DNA from 4 places in the Streptomyces sp. NPDC046759 genome. Region 1 is predicted to be linked to each of the others. Evidence: riboswitches for the same ligand, from Rfam matches in the RefSeq annotation. Region 1 holds a riboswitch; each other region holds the start of a gene.

Region 1 (3,025 bases):
GACGATCGCAAAGGCCGGCGGCCCGCCGGTCAACGCGGCCTCCATGCTGGCCGTCCTGGGCCTCGGCGCCCAGGGTGGCGAGGAGATCGTCCTGGCCTCCGAAGCCGAGGGCGCGGACGCCGCCCTGGACCGTCTGGCCAAGCTGGTCTCCGAAGGCCTCGAGGAACTGCCCGAGACGGTCTGAACACCAGCGCACTGACGCACCGGAGCCGCGCCGCCCTTTTCGGGTGGCGCGGCTCCGCCGCATCCCGGCTCATCGCGCACACACTGGAATTCGGGCAGCCAAAATAAACCACCGCCGAATTACTTCTCTTTGTATACGGCGCCCGTGTTAATGCCGAAGGCCAGACATGTTTACGCCGTGTTGCGAAGTCCTCACACGCTCGGCGGCCCTGGAAAAACGCAGTCGGTGCGCGCCCGCCGCGCGCTCGGCGTGCAGCGCCGTGACCGCCCGCGCGCGTTCGCCGTCGCCGCGCGCCACCGCGTCGACGATGGCGCCGTGTTCCGCCCACGAGTCCACCGGGCTCGGCGGTGCCTCCACCGCGTACATCCAGGCGATCTTGTACCGCAGTTGGGTGAGCATCGCGGTCAGCGAGGGGCTGCCGCCGGCCTGCACGAGCGTCTCGTGGAACCAGCCGCCGAGCGAGCGCAGATCCTCGCTGTTCCCCCTCCTGGCCCGCTCCTGCCCCAGCCTGACCAGGCCGCGCAGCACCTTGAGATGGGCCTCGGTGCGCCGCTGGGCGGCCCGGGCGGCGCCGAGCGGCTCCAGGAGCATGCGCATCTCCAGCAGGTCGGCGGCCTCCTGCTCGGTCGGCTCGGCCACGCACGCGCCCGCGTGCCGGCGCGTCACCACGAAACCCTCGGCCTCCAGGGTGCGCAGCGCCTCGCGGACGGGGACGCGCGAGACGCCGTAGCGGCGGGCCAGGACTTCCTCGGTGAGGCGGCCACCGCGTTCGTGGACACCCGCGACGATGTCGTCCCGGATGGCCGTGCACACCGAGTGCGCCGGAATACGCATGTCCGACCTCCGCCTTAATCCCCGTGAAACGCCGACGATGGACGCGTGTTCCGTGACTCTATTCCAATGGGCCGGAATTTCCGACGCCGGGTCGGAATCCATGGATATTTTTTGGTCGGCGGACCGGGCGGGCACCGGGGAAAACGGTGAAAGCCCCGGCTCGGTGAGCCGGGGCCTCACATGCCGTGCGACGACTGCCGTGCGACGAGGTGGTCAGACGTTCACGCCGTGCTTGCGGAGGTAGGCGAGGGGGTCGACGTCCGAGCCGTAGTCGGGGCTCGTACGGGCCTCGAAGTGCAGGTGCGGGCCGGTGACGTTGCCGGTCGCGCCGGACAGGCCGATCTGCTGGCCCGGGGTGACCCGCTGGCCCACCGAGACGCCGATGGACGACAGGTGGCCGTACTGGGTGTACATGCCGTCGGCCATCCGGATCACGATCTGGTTGCCGTACGCGCCGCCCCACCCGGTGGAGACGACGGTTCCGGAGCCCACCGCGTGGACGGCGGTGCCGCTCGCGGCATGGAAGTCGATGCCCGTGTGGTGACCGGAGGACCACAGGGAGCTGCTGGCCTGGTAGCCGGTGGAGACGTAGGAGTCGGCTATCGGGGCGACGAAGGCGTTCAGGCGCTTGCGCTCGGCCTCGCGGGCGGCGCGGGCCCTGGCCTCCCGCTCCTCCTTCGCCTTCTGGGCGGCGGCCTGCTCGGCCGCCTTCTGCTCGGCCGCGTGCTTCTGGGCGGCGGCCTGCGCGTCGATCTTCTCGGCGATGTCGTCGCCGACGCTGATCACGGGCGTGAGGCCGGTCTGCTCGGCGGTGTTCTCGGTGGCGAACGCGGGGGACGCCGCGAGGGTGCCGATGACGCCGGTGGTGGTGAGGGCAGCGATGCCGGCCGCCTGAGCGGTGGTGCGCTTGACCCGGCCGGGCTTGCGGTGCTTCCCGGTGGCGCACATGAACGCCATGGAGTGGCTGGTCCTTTCCTTCCCTCTCGCCTACCGGGTTAGCTGACGGGTTCGGAGCAGGAAGGTCTCCTACGGACTCCCTCGCAGGCGCGCGGGTGCCCGATTCACCCCAGGGACTGCGTGGGTCCCCGGCTCCCCTGGCTCGCGCCGTACGGGGACTCGGCGATGGCTGTCCGGTGCCGCGGGTGCGGCGCACTGCCCGACGAACAGCCCGGACGACGCTACGAAAGCCGACCTTGGAATCCCAAACGGATCCGGGCTTTTGTAGCGCATCCCACAGGGCAGACAGGCAACCTCCGCCGCAAATCGGGCATCTGAGGAAGGGAGTGGAACAGCAGGGGCCCTGACGGCCTGTAAGCCGTCAGGGCCCCTCGCGCGTGTGCGGGAGCTCGGCCGAGCGCCCGGGCGCGGCGGCGGACCGGTCTACTCGGCCGCCACCACGGTCACTTCGCCGATGCCGAGCGCCTCCACCGGTGCCTTGATCTGGGAGGCGTCACCGACGAGGACGGTCACCAGGCGGTCCACCGGGAAGGCGTTCACGACGGCCGCCGTGGCCTCCACCGTGCCCGTGGCAGCCAGCTGCTGATACAGCGTCGCCTGGAAGTCGTCGGGCAGGTGCTGTTCGACCTGGTCGGCCAGCGTGCTCGCGACGGCCGCCGCGGTCTCGTACTTCAGCGGCGCCACCCCGACGAGGTTCTGCACGGCCACGTCCCGCTCGGCGTCGGTCAGGCCGTCCGTGGCGAGGGTGCGCAGCACCTTCCACAGGTCGTCCAGCGCCGGGCCGGTGTTGGGGGTGTCCACCGAGCCGCTGATGGCGAGCATCGAGGCACCGGTGCCGTCGGGGGCGGACATGAGGACCTGCCCGAACGCGCGCACACCGTAGGTGTAGCCCTTCTCCTCACGCAGGACGCGGTCCAGGCGTGAGGTGAGGGTGCCGCCGAGGCAGTAGGTGCCGAGCACCTGGGCGGGCCACACGCGGTCGTGCCGGTCGGGGCCGACGCGGCCGATGAGCAGCTGCGTCTGGACGGCGCCGGGCCGGTCCACGATGAC
Region 2 (3,025 bases), on a different contig from region 1:
GCCAGAGCAGTGCCGCGAGCGCCAGCAGCGCCTCGGCCAGGGCCTGCAGGCCCAGCATCGCGACCCGGGTGGCGATCACCGCCGTCGCGGCGACGGCGGTGAGCGAGCCGGGACTCTCCGCCTCGTTCACCCAGCGCCGGCGCTCGCTGACGAGCCGCAAGGCGAAGCCGGCCGCCAGGGCCGCCCAGGCGACGGCTGTCATCGCCAACGCCAACAGGGAGGCCGTCTCGGCGCCGGTCTGGTGCAGCCCGACCGACAGGATGCCGGTCGCCATCACTGCGGACCCGGCCGCGGGGGACCGCTCCTCCCACCACGCGCGCAGAGCCGAGATGCCGCGCATGCGCCCGATGCTAGTGCTGCGACCGGAAAGGTTCACCGGCTCGCGACGCCCGGCCCGGCACCTCGCCGCGTTGTCGCCTCACCCAAGTACATCCCGTACGCGGGCGACGCTCCGCCTTGCGATGCTCCCCCACTGCCTGAAGGCGTGGGAGGTGCCCCCAGCACCGGACGCCGCGAGCTCTCCAGCAAACCTTTCCGGTCACAGCACTAGGGAGCGGCAGCGCCCCACCGGTGAAGGGCCCGCGCGCGTGAAGAGCGAAAACGCCACTACGCACGCGTGGCCGCACGGAGGCCGGTACGCACGCGTGGCCGCACGGGCGCCGGTAAGCACGCGTGCGTGCACGCTCCGGCGCCCGGAGGCCGGCACGCACGCGTGGAGCCCGGAAGGGCCGGTCGTACGTCCCGGCGCGCCCGGCGGCGGTCAGCCGGGTCGGACCACGCTGTGGATGATCGATTCACCGCCGTAGTAGATGGACTCCTCGCGGACGTACGCGCCCGGCTTCGGGGCGTGGATCATCATGCCGTCGCCTATGTAGACGCCGACGTGGCTGATGTCGTCGTAGAAGAAGATCAGATCGCCCGGCCGCGCGTTGGCGAGCGAGACCGTGGTGCCCGTGTCGACCTGCTCGTACGTGGTGCGCGGAAGCGTGACACCGGCGGCCCTCCAGGCGGCCTGGGTGAGGCCCGAGCAGTCGTAGGAGTCCGGCCCGGTGGCGCCCCACACGTACGGCTTGCCGATCTGGGCGCGGGCGAAGGCGATCGCCTTCTCCGCCTTCGTGTCGTACGAGCTGGACGCCGTGGAACCGGCCGAGCCGGTGCCCGTCGAACCGGAACCGGACTGCGTCGACGAGGACGACGACGAGGCGGCCTGCTGCTGGGCCTGCTGCTTCGCCAGCTCGGCCGCCTTGCGCGCCGCCTCCTGCTGTCTCTCCCGCTCGATGGCGGCCAGCCGCGCCTTCTCCTGGACCGTCAGCTGCGACAGCAGCTCGCGCGCGGAGGCCAGCTTCTTCTGGACGGTGGCCTTGGCGGTCTGCAGGTCGTGCTGCGAGTCGGTCAGCGTCTGCAGGCTCGCCGCGGCCTCCCGCCGCTTCTTCATGGTCGCGGCCTGATCGCCGATGTAGGCGTCGACCGCGCTCTTCTCGCGCGAGGTCAGCCGGTTCATCAGCTGCGTCTGGTCGAAGTAGTCCTGCGGGTCGTCGGCCAGCAGGAAGGTGGCCGTGTCGGGGGCGGCGGCGCCGGTGCGGTACTGGGCCGCGGCGAAGGAGCCCAGTTCCTCGCGGGCCTTGTTGAGGCGTGCGGTGCGCCGGGCGACGTCGTTGCGCAGGGCGTCGACGCGTCCGCGCTGCTTGCCGGTCCGTTCCTTGGCCGCGTCGTACTTCTCGGTCGCCGACTCCGCCTGGCGGTAGAGGTCGTCGACCTTCTTCTCGACCTCCTCCAGGCTCGGCGTGTGGTGATCGGTGCGCGGTACGGCCTCGGCGGTCTGGGAGAAGACGGCCATGGAGGTGAGGGCGGCGGTGGCGAGGGCGGGGGTGCGCAGGCCCGCTGCGGTGGTTCCGCCGGGGCGCGGCTTGCGGTGCGACGCCAAGGGAGGCGACTCCTTCCAATGGGCCGCCTACCGGGTTAGCTGTCGGGTTCGGGCGGCGGTTCGGAAGGGTTGCCCTACGGCGTCGTCCCTGTGGGAGTCGGCCGATTCACCCCGGGATCGGTGGGTCCCCGGCTCCACGCACCACGCGGGCGCGCCGGACTCGGCGGAGGCCGCGCACGCGGCCTGACGGCAACCTAGCCAACTGGTGTGACAAGTGTGAAGGTTGGTGCGCGATATGTCCGATACATTTTCGTGATCTGGGCTCGGTACCGCGTTCCCGTCATCGGGTGATTCCGCAGCGTGAGGGGTTCTGGCGGTCGGCCCGAGGAGTTCTGGCGATCCGCCCGAGGGGCTCTGCCGGTCCGCCTGTGACAGTCGTCTTTCCGGGACGGCGACCGGTTGTCGGTGGGGCGCCCTAGACTCGGAGAGCGATGAGCAGCCTCTTTGACGACAGCTTCCTGGCGGACCTCCAGCCCTCTCGCGGGCGCGAGGAGGAGCCCCCGCCGCCGCCCGAGGACGATCACGTACCGGAGTCGATTCCGGACGATCTGTTCGGCGGGAAGTTCGACGTGCCGCCGGACCGGGACGCCTACTACCGCGACGGCGCCCCCCGCCCCCCGCTCGACGCGGCGGCGCTGCTGGAGGGGCTGAACGAGAACCAACGCGCCGCGGTCGTCCACGCCGGGTCCCCGCTGCTCATCGTCGCGGGCGCCGGTTCCGGCAAGACCCGTGTGCTCACCCACCGCATCGCCCACCTGCTCGCCGAGCGGAACGTCCACCCGGGCCAGATCCTCGCGATCACCTTCACCAACAAGGCCGCGGGCGAGATGAAGGAACGCGTCGAGCAGCTCGTCGGGCCGCGCGCGAACGCGATGTGGGTGATGACCTTCCACAGCGCGTGCGTGCGCATCCTGCGCCGGGAGTCGAAGAAGCTCGGCTTCACGTCGTCGTTCTCCATCTACGACGCCGCGGACTCGAAGCGCCTGATGGCCCTGGTCTGCCGCGACCTGGACCTCGATCCCAAGCGCTTCCCGCCGAAGTCGTTCAGCGCGAAGATCAGTAACCTGAAGAACGAGCTGATCGACGAGGAGGACTTCGCTT
Region 3 (3,025 bases), on a different contig from region 1:
CTGGGCGATGAGAAGGGGTGTGCCCATGTCCCGAGCGTTCGCCCGTCATGTCCTGCCCGAGTTCACCGAGCGCACCGGCGGCGGCGTGCGCACGCTCGACCCCTACGGCAAGCTCTTCGAGGACCGGATCGTCTTCCTGGGAACGCCGCTGGACGACGCGGCCGCGAACGACGTGATGGCGCAGTTCATGTACCTGGAACACGCGGCCCCGGAACGGGACATCACGCTGTACGTCAACTCTCCGGGCGGTTCGTCCAGCGCGCTGACAGCCGTCTACGACACGATGCGCTACGTCAGTTGCGACGTGGCGACCTACTGCCTGGGCCAGGCCGCCTCCCAGGCCGCGCTGCTGCTCGCGGCCGGCACACCCGGCAAGCGGTTCACCCTGCCCGGCGCGCGCGTGGTGATCGCACAGCCCCGGCTCCCCGAGCCCGTTCAGGGCCAGCCGAGCGACCTGCTGATCCAGGCGGACGAATTGGCCCGGGTCCGCGCACTGACGGAGGAGATGCTGGTCCGGCACACGGGGCGCACGGACGAACAGGTGCACCGCGACCTGGAACGGGACTTGGTCCTCGACGCCCCGGCAGCCGTGGCCTACGGCCTGGTCGACGCGATCGTGCCCAGCCGGCGGAGCATCCCCGGCGCACCGGACCCGAGGTGAGCCGACGATGCTGCCGGACCTGCCGCCGCTGCCCGCGCTGACGCGCGCCGAGGGCGAACTGATCGACCGTTACCTGGAGGCGGCCGACCTGCTGGGCCGCGTCAATCCCGCGCACGGCGGGGACACGTATCGCGGGCTGCGCGCGGCCCAGGCGCTGGTGCGCAAGGCCGCAGAGCTGCGTGACGCCCTCGCGTTGATGCACCAGCGGGGCGAGACGGAGGTCCACGGGGACACGCTGGCACGGGCCTTGCGGGTGCTGGACGGTGAACGCCGTACCGCGCGCGTCGCGCTCCCGCCCGACGGCGTCGGCTGAGCCGGACGTCCGACCGGCCGGACCGGACCCGAGTGTCGACACGCTCCGCCCGAACGGGACGTGAAACGACCCGAACGACCTACCGCCGACCGGTGGACGTCGAGATCGTTCTCGCGGCCTTTCGGGTTGCGCACCGTGCACGTCGGACACTCGGAAGCAGGGGCTTCGTCCCAGGTCCGGGGCTACGCCCGGGTTCTGACGTCGTCTCGAACACGGCACTGTCCACCCGAACGGGTGAGTGGTGAGTAATGCCACAAATCCCCGTTTCCATTGGGATTTTCAGACTGCCGTGAGCCAAGATCCCTGTCTGACGACAAGCCCCCGCCACCGCGGCGGGGCGGTCCGGGCGGACGCCGAGTCCTGCCGCCGCCCGGATGACCGGTCGACAGGAGTGGATCGGCAGGAGTGGAGGACCCGAGCAAGACGGGTCGCCGGAGCGGACGTTCGTCTGGCAGTCACAGACGGGCCGAGGTTCCGAGCAGCCCTTGGGGTGAAGCCGCGGCAACGCGGCCGGGCAACTTCGCCAGCCCGAATCCGACAGGTCATCCTTCACAGGCGGCTGACGAAGGGTTGCGCATGACTGCGCTCAATCGTGTCCCGTCGCTCATGGCCCGGGCCGGCACGGCCTCGGCCCTCACCCTTGCCGCCGTCGGTGGCTCGATCGCGGTCCCGGGTCTCGCCACCGATGCCTCGGCCGCGACACTCGCGACGAAAGCACTGCAGGTCGCGGCCTCCAAGAAGGGCTCGCCGTACCAGTACGGAGCCACCGGGCCGCGCCGTTTCGACTGCTCGGGGCTGACGCTCTACTCGTTCAAGAAGGCGGGCAAGACCCTGCCGCGCACCGCCGCCCAGCAGTACAACAAGACGCACCACATCTCCGCCGGCAGCCGCAGGGCCGGCGACCTGGTGTTCTTCCACTCGGGCTCCAGCGTCTACCACGTCGGCATCTACGCCGGCCACGGGAAGATCTGGCACGCGCCGAAGACCGGGTCCGTGGTGAGGCTCGAGAAGATCTGGACCAGGAGCGTCTGGTACGGCCGGGTCAGCTGACTCGCCAGAGGGTGGGAGCAGCTCCGGTCAGAGGGCCGCTCCCGCCCGTCAGCGCCACCCCGGTACCCGCCCGGAGCCCGTGGGCGGCCCCGTGGGCGGCCCGCGGCGCCGCGACCGCCTGCCCGGCGTCGCGGCGGCACGCCGTCCCCTAGGGGCACCGTCTCGCTGGGGCGCCGATCCTCGGGCGCCGTCGACCAGTCACCGCCCCGAACGCCACCAGGCCACTCGTCCTCATGTCCGGCGTCACCGCAGGGACACGACCGCCGGCGCGCCACTCCCCCGGCCCCTTCTCGCCAAGCAGCCGTCACCCCGGCTCCGGCGACCGGCCCCTCACCCGACGACACCCTTCGTACCCGTACCCCATCGCCACCAGCCCGTCGCGACCGGCGTCACCGCGGGCCCCGCGTTCCGATGCCCGACGCTCCGAACCCGCCCGCCCCCACACCCCTCACCGACAGCCCGTCACCCCGCCGCCGCCACCGGCCCTCGCCCCCTGGGCCCCATACCACTCGCCGACGACCCCACACCGACCGCCACGCACCGCCCCGCACGGACCCTCATCCCCGGCGCCGCCGCCCGACACAGGCAGACGGCCCGGAGAGAGCAGCACCGGTCCAGCGCCGCGCCCGCCCCGCCGGGGGGCTACGGCTCCTGGGGGCCAGCTGCCGGGACCGGTTCGGCCGGGGTGGCCCAGGGGAGCTCGATGGAGACCGTCTTGCCGCCCTCCCGGGTGGGGCGGACGCGGAGTTTGCCGCCGCACTCGGCGGTGAGCCAGCGGATGATGACCATGCCGCGGCCGTTGTCCTGCTGGACGGCGGCAGGCAGTCTCTTCGGAAAGCGCGGATGACTGTCCGTGACGCCGATGCGTAGATGTTCGTCACGGTCCAGCGCGATGTCGACCGTGAAGGTGGGTGACTGACCGAAGGTGTGCTGTACGGCGTTCGTGGCGAGTTCGGAGACGATGAGCCGAACCGTGTCGGCCACGTCGGTGTCCGACGGCA
Region 4 (3,025 bases), on a different contig from region 1:
GCCCGCGAGGGCGTCCGGCGCAACGGCATCGACGCCCTGGAGGGCTTCACCACCGCCGTCCTCGCCGAACTCCCGCACGGCGAAGGCGTCGTACGGCTCGTCAACCGCGGTCATCCGCCGCCGCTGCTGCTGCACGCCGACGGCACCCTGCGCGTGCTCGGCGCCCCCGAGCCCGCGCTGCCGCTCGGCATGGGCGACCTCGGGATGTGGCCCGACCGCGCCCAGGAGGAGGACTTTCCCAGCGGGGCCACCCTGCTGCTCCACACCGACGGCCTCACCGAGGCCCGGGACGCGCTCGGCCGGTTCTACGACCCCGAGCGGCGGCTCGCCGGACGCACCTTCCCCGGCCCGGGCGTCCTGCTCGACCGGCTCGCCGACGAGGTGCGGCGGCACTCGGGTGGCGGGACGGCGGACGACATGGCGTTGCTCGCCGTCCGGCATCCGTGATCGTCTTCACCCACGGTGACCGGACGTGCGCCGTCCGCATCACGACTGAGTCACCATCAAAAACAACGAGACTCCTGAACGGCGGTCAACTCGTCCGGTTTGCAGTACTCCTGGCCGTTAAGTTCCCAGGTGAAAGCGTTAATGATCAAGCCGAACGGCTTGGAAAGTGCCCAGTGGGTCTATTAACGTTCGATAACGCAGCGCGGTCGTCCCAGCCGTCACAAGAGACGGCTCCGTGCGCACGCGCCGAATCCCACAAGGGAGCCGGGGAACCACCAACCCTGGGGTGAATCACGCGGATGCCGCAGTGGACTCTGTGAACGCACCGAGTCCACGACCGGTATACGCGCGTAGGAGACCTTCCTGCTCCGAACCCGTCAGCTAACCCGGTAGGCGGAGGAAGGAAAGGAGCACGCCCGCGTGGCGTCCAACCCGCCTGCCCCACAAGCCCCGTTCGTTCCTGCGGGGGCCGAGCCCGAGACCTTCGGCTACGGCGCCTACCGCCCCGAGGAGGGCCCCTGGGAGGAGTGGAATCCCACCGAGGACTCCCTCTCCCCGGCCCGCGGACGGCACCGCGTCGCCAAGCAGCGCGGCGGCTTCGCGCGCAGCTCCACCGTCCTCGGCGTCGGCGTGATGGCCGCGGTCGGCGCGGGCGGCATGGCCAGCGCCAACACCGGCAAGCCCCCGGTCTCCATATCCCTGCCGGACCTGGACTCCGTCGAGCACATCTTCGGTGGCGGCTCCTCCGACGCTCCCAAGGCCACCAGTGCCGGGCTGAGCAGGGTCGGCGTGAGCACGGACAGCGCCGAGAGCGGCAATGCCGGCGAGGCCCTGCGCAACCGGATCATGGCCCAGGCCGAGCAGCAGCAGAACAAGGCCGACAGCAGAGCCACCGCCGCCGCGCTCGCCGCCGTCGAGAAGCAGACCGCCGACGCCGCGGCCAAGGCGGAGAAGGACGCCGCCGCCAAGGCCACCGCCGCCAAGGAGAAGGCGGAGGCCGACGCCAAGCAGGCCGCCGAGGCCAAGCGGCTGGCCGAGCTGGCCAAGCAGTACACGCTGCCGGTCGTCTCGTACACGATCACCGGCACCTTCGGCCAGCCGGGCGCGATGTGGTCCTCCGGCTACCACACCGGCCTCGACTTCGCCGCCCCCACCGGCACCCTCATCAAGGCCATCCACGGCGGCACGGTCACCCAGGCGGGCTGGGCCGGCGCCTACGGCTACCGCACGGTCCTCACCCTGGACGACGGCACCGAGCTGTGGTTCTGCCACCAGTCCTCGATCAACGTCTCCGTCGGCCAGAAGGTCTCCACGGGCGAGGTCATCGGCCGGGTCGGCGCCACCGGCAACGTCACCGGCCCGCACCTGCACCTGGAGGTCCACCCGAACGGCCAGGCCACGGCCATCGACCCGGCGCCGTGGCTGCGGGAGATGGGCCTCAACCCCTGACTCCGCTTTCCCGGCGATCCCGACGCCGGCGACGGAATGAGATCATCCTCCGCCGGCGTTGGCGTAAAGCATGACTTCTCTACGCAAAATCGGTTCCTCCGACCTCGAGGTCTTCCCGCTCTCCCTGGGCGGCAACGTCTTCGGCTGGACCGCCGACGAGGAGACCTCCTTCGCCGTCCTCGACGCCTACGCGGCCGCCGGCGGCAACTTCATCGACACCGCCGACTCCTACTCCGCCTGGGTCGAGGGCAACGAGGGCGGTGAGTCCGAGACGATCATCGGCAAGTGGGTCAAGGCCCGCGGCAACCGCGCCGACGTCGTCATCGCCACCAAGGTCAGCCAGCACCCCGAGTACCAGGGCCTGTCCGCCGCCAACATCAAGGCCGCCGCCGACGCCTCCCTGCGCCGCCTGGACACCGACCACATCGATCTCTACTACACCCACTTCGACAAGCCCGAGGTCCCGGTCGAGGAGATCATCGGCGCGCTGGACGAGCTGGTGAAGGCCGGCAAGGTCCGGCACATCGCCGCCTCCAACATCAGCCCCGAGCGCCTCAAGGCCTCCCTCGACTTCTCCGACCGAGAGGGCCTCGCCCGCTACGTCGCCCTCCAGCCCCACTACAACCTGGTCTCCCGCGACACCTACGAGGGCCCGCTGCAGGATCTGGCCGCCAAGGAGGGCCTGTCCGCCGTTCCCTACTTCTCCCTCGCCTCGGGCTTCCTGACCGGCAAGTACCGCCCCGGTACGACGGTCGACAGCGCCCGCGCCGGCGGAGCATCGAAGCACCTGGACTCCGAGCGCGGCCGGCAGGTCCTCACCGCTCTGGACGAGATCGCCGCCGCCCATGACGCCCCCGTCGCCACCGTCGCCCTCGCCTGGCTGGCCGCCCAGCCGACGGTCACGGCCCCCATCGCCTCGGCGCGCACGGTCGACCAGCTCCCGGCGCTGCTGGGCGTGGCCGACCTGAGGCTGACGGAGCGGGAAGTGGCCCGGCTGACGGAGGCATCGGTCTAGGGCACCGGCCCTCTCCCGGCGCAGGGCGTTCCGCCACGACGGCGCGATCGGGCCGTGCCGAACCCGGCACGGCCCGAACGGCTACGACCGATACGGGTTGTAGGCGGTATACGG

The links. A riboswitch is a leader RNA that binds a small molecule or an ion and turns the genes downstream of it on or off. The one in region 1 is predicted to bind cyclic di-AMP.
Positions count from the first base shown of each region.
Region 2: another riboswitch for cyclic di-AMP. It lies ahead of ABZ919_RS06805 (NlpC/P60 family protein); the one in region 1 lies ahead of ABZ919_RS03130 (M23 family metallopeptidase).
Region 3: another riboswitch for cyclic di-AMP. It lies ahead of ABZ919_RS27440 (C40 family peptidase); the one in region 1 lies ahead of ABZ919_RS03130 (M23 family metallopeptidase).
Region 4: another riboswitch for cyclic di-AMP. It lies ahead of ABZ919_RS35835 (M23 family metallopeptidase); the one in region 1 lies ahead of ABZ919_RS03130 (M23 family metallopeptidase).

Region 1 covers NZ_JBEYYJ010000002.1:65,112-68,136, reverse strand. Annotated here, with positions in the region: gene ABZ919_RS03140 (HPr family phosphocarrier protein) at 1-184, shown strand, start outside; gene ABZ919_RS03135 (GntR family transcriptional regulator) at 332-1,018, opposite strand; gene ABZ919_RS03130 (M23 family metallopeptidase) at 1,232-1,975, opposite strand; cyclic di-AMP (ydaO/yuaA leader) riboswitch at 1,988-2,150, opposite strand; gene ABZ919_RS03125 (pitrilysin family protein) at 2,399-3,025, opposite strand, start outside.
Region 2 covers NZ_JBEYYJ010000004.1:34,926-37,950, forward strand. Annotated here, with positions in the region: gene ABZ919_RS06800 (hypothetical protein) at 1-340, opposite strand, end outside; gene ABZ919_RS06805 (NlpC/P60 family protein) at 761-1,924, opposite strand; cyclic di-AMP (ydaO/yuaA leader) riboswitch at 1,932-2,100, opposite strand; gene pcrA (DNA helicase PcrA) at 2,356-3,025, shown strand, end outside.
Region 3 covers NZ_JBEYYJ010000022.1:106,498-109,522, reverse strand. Annotated here, with positions in the region: gene ABZ919_RS27450 (ATP-dependent Clp protease proteolytic subunit) at 26-661, shown strand; gene ABZ919_RS27445 (hypothetical protein) at 669-974, shown strand; cyclic di-AMP (ydaO/yuaA leader) riboswitch at 1,394-1,547, shown strand; gene ABZ919_RS27440 (C40 family peptidase) at 1,551-2,024, shown strand; gene ABZ919_RS27435 (ATP-binding protein) at 2,667-3,025, opposite strand, start outside.
Region 4 covers NZ_JBEYYJ010000037.1:20,277-23,301, reverse strand. Annotated here, with positions in the region: gene ABZ919_RS35840 (PP2C family protein-serine/threonine phosphatase) at 1-447, shown strand, start outside; cyclic di-AMP (ydaO/yuaA leader) riboswitch at 682-860, shown strand; gene ABZ919_RS35835 (M23 family metallopeptidase) at 868-1,896, shown strand; gene ABZ919_RS35830 (aldo/keto reductase) at 1,967-2,911, shown strand; gene ABZ919_RS35825 (PrsW family intramembrane metalloprotease) at 2,993-3,025, opposite strand, start outside.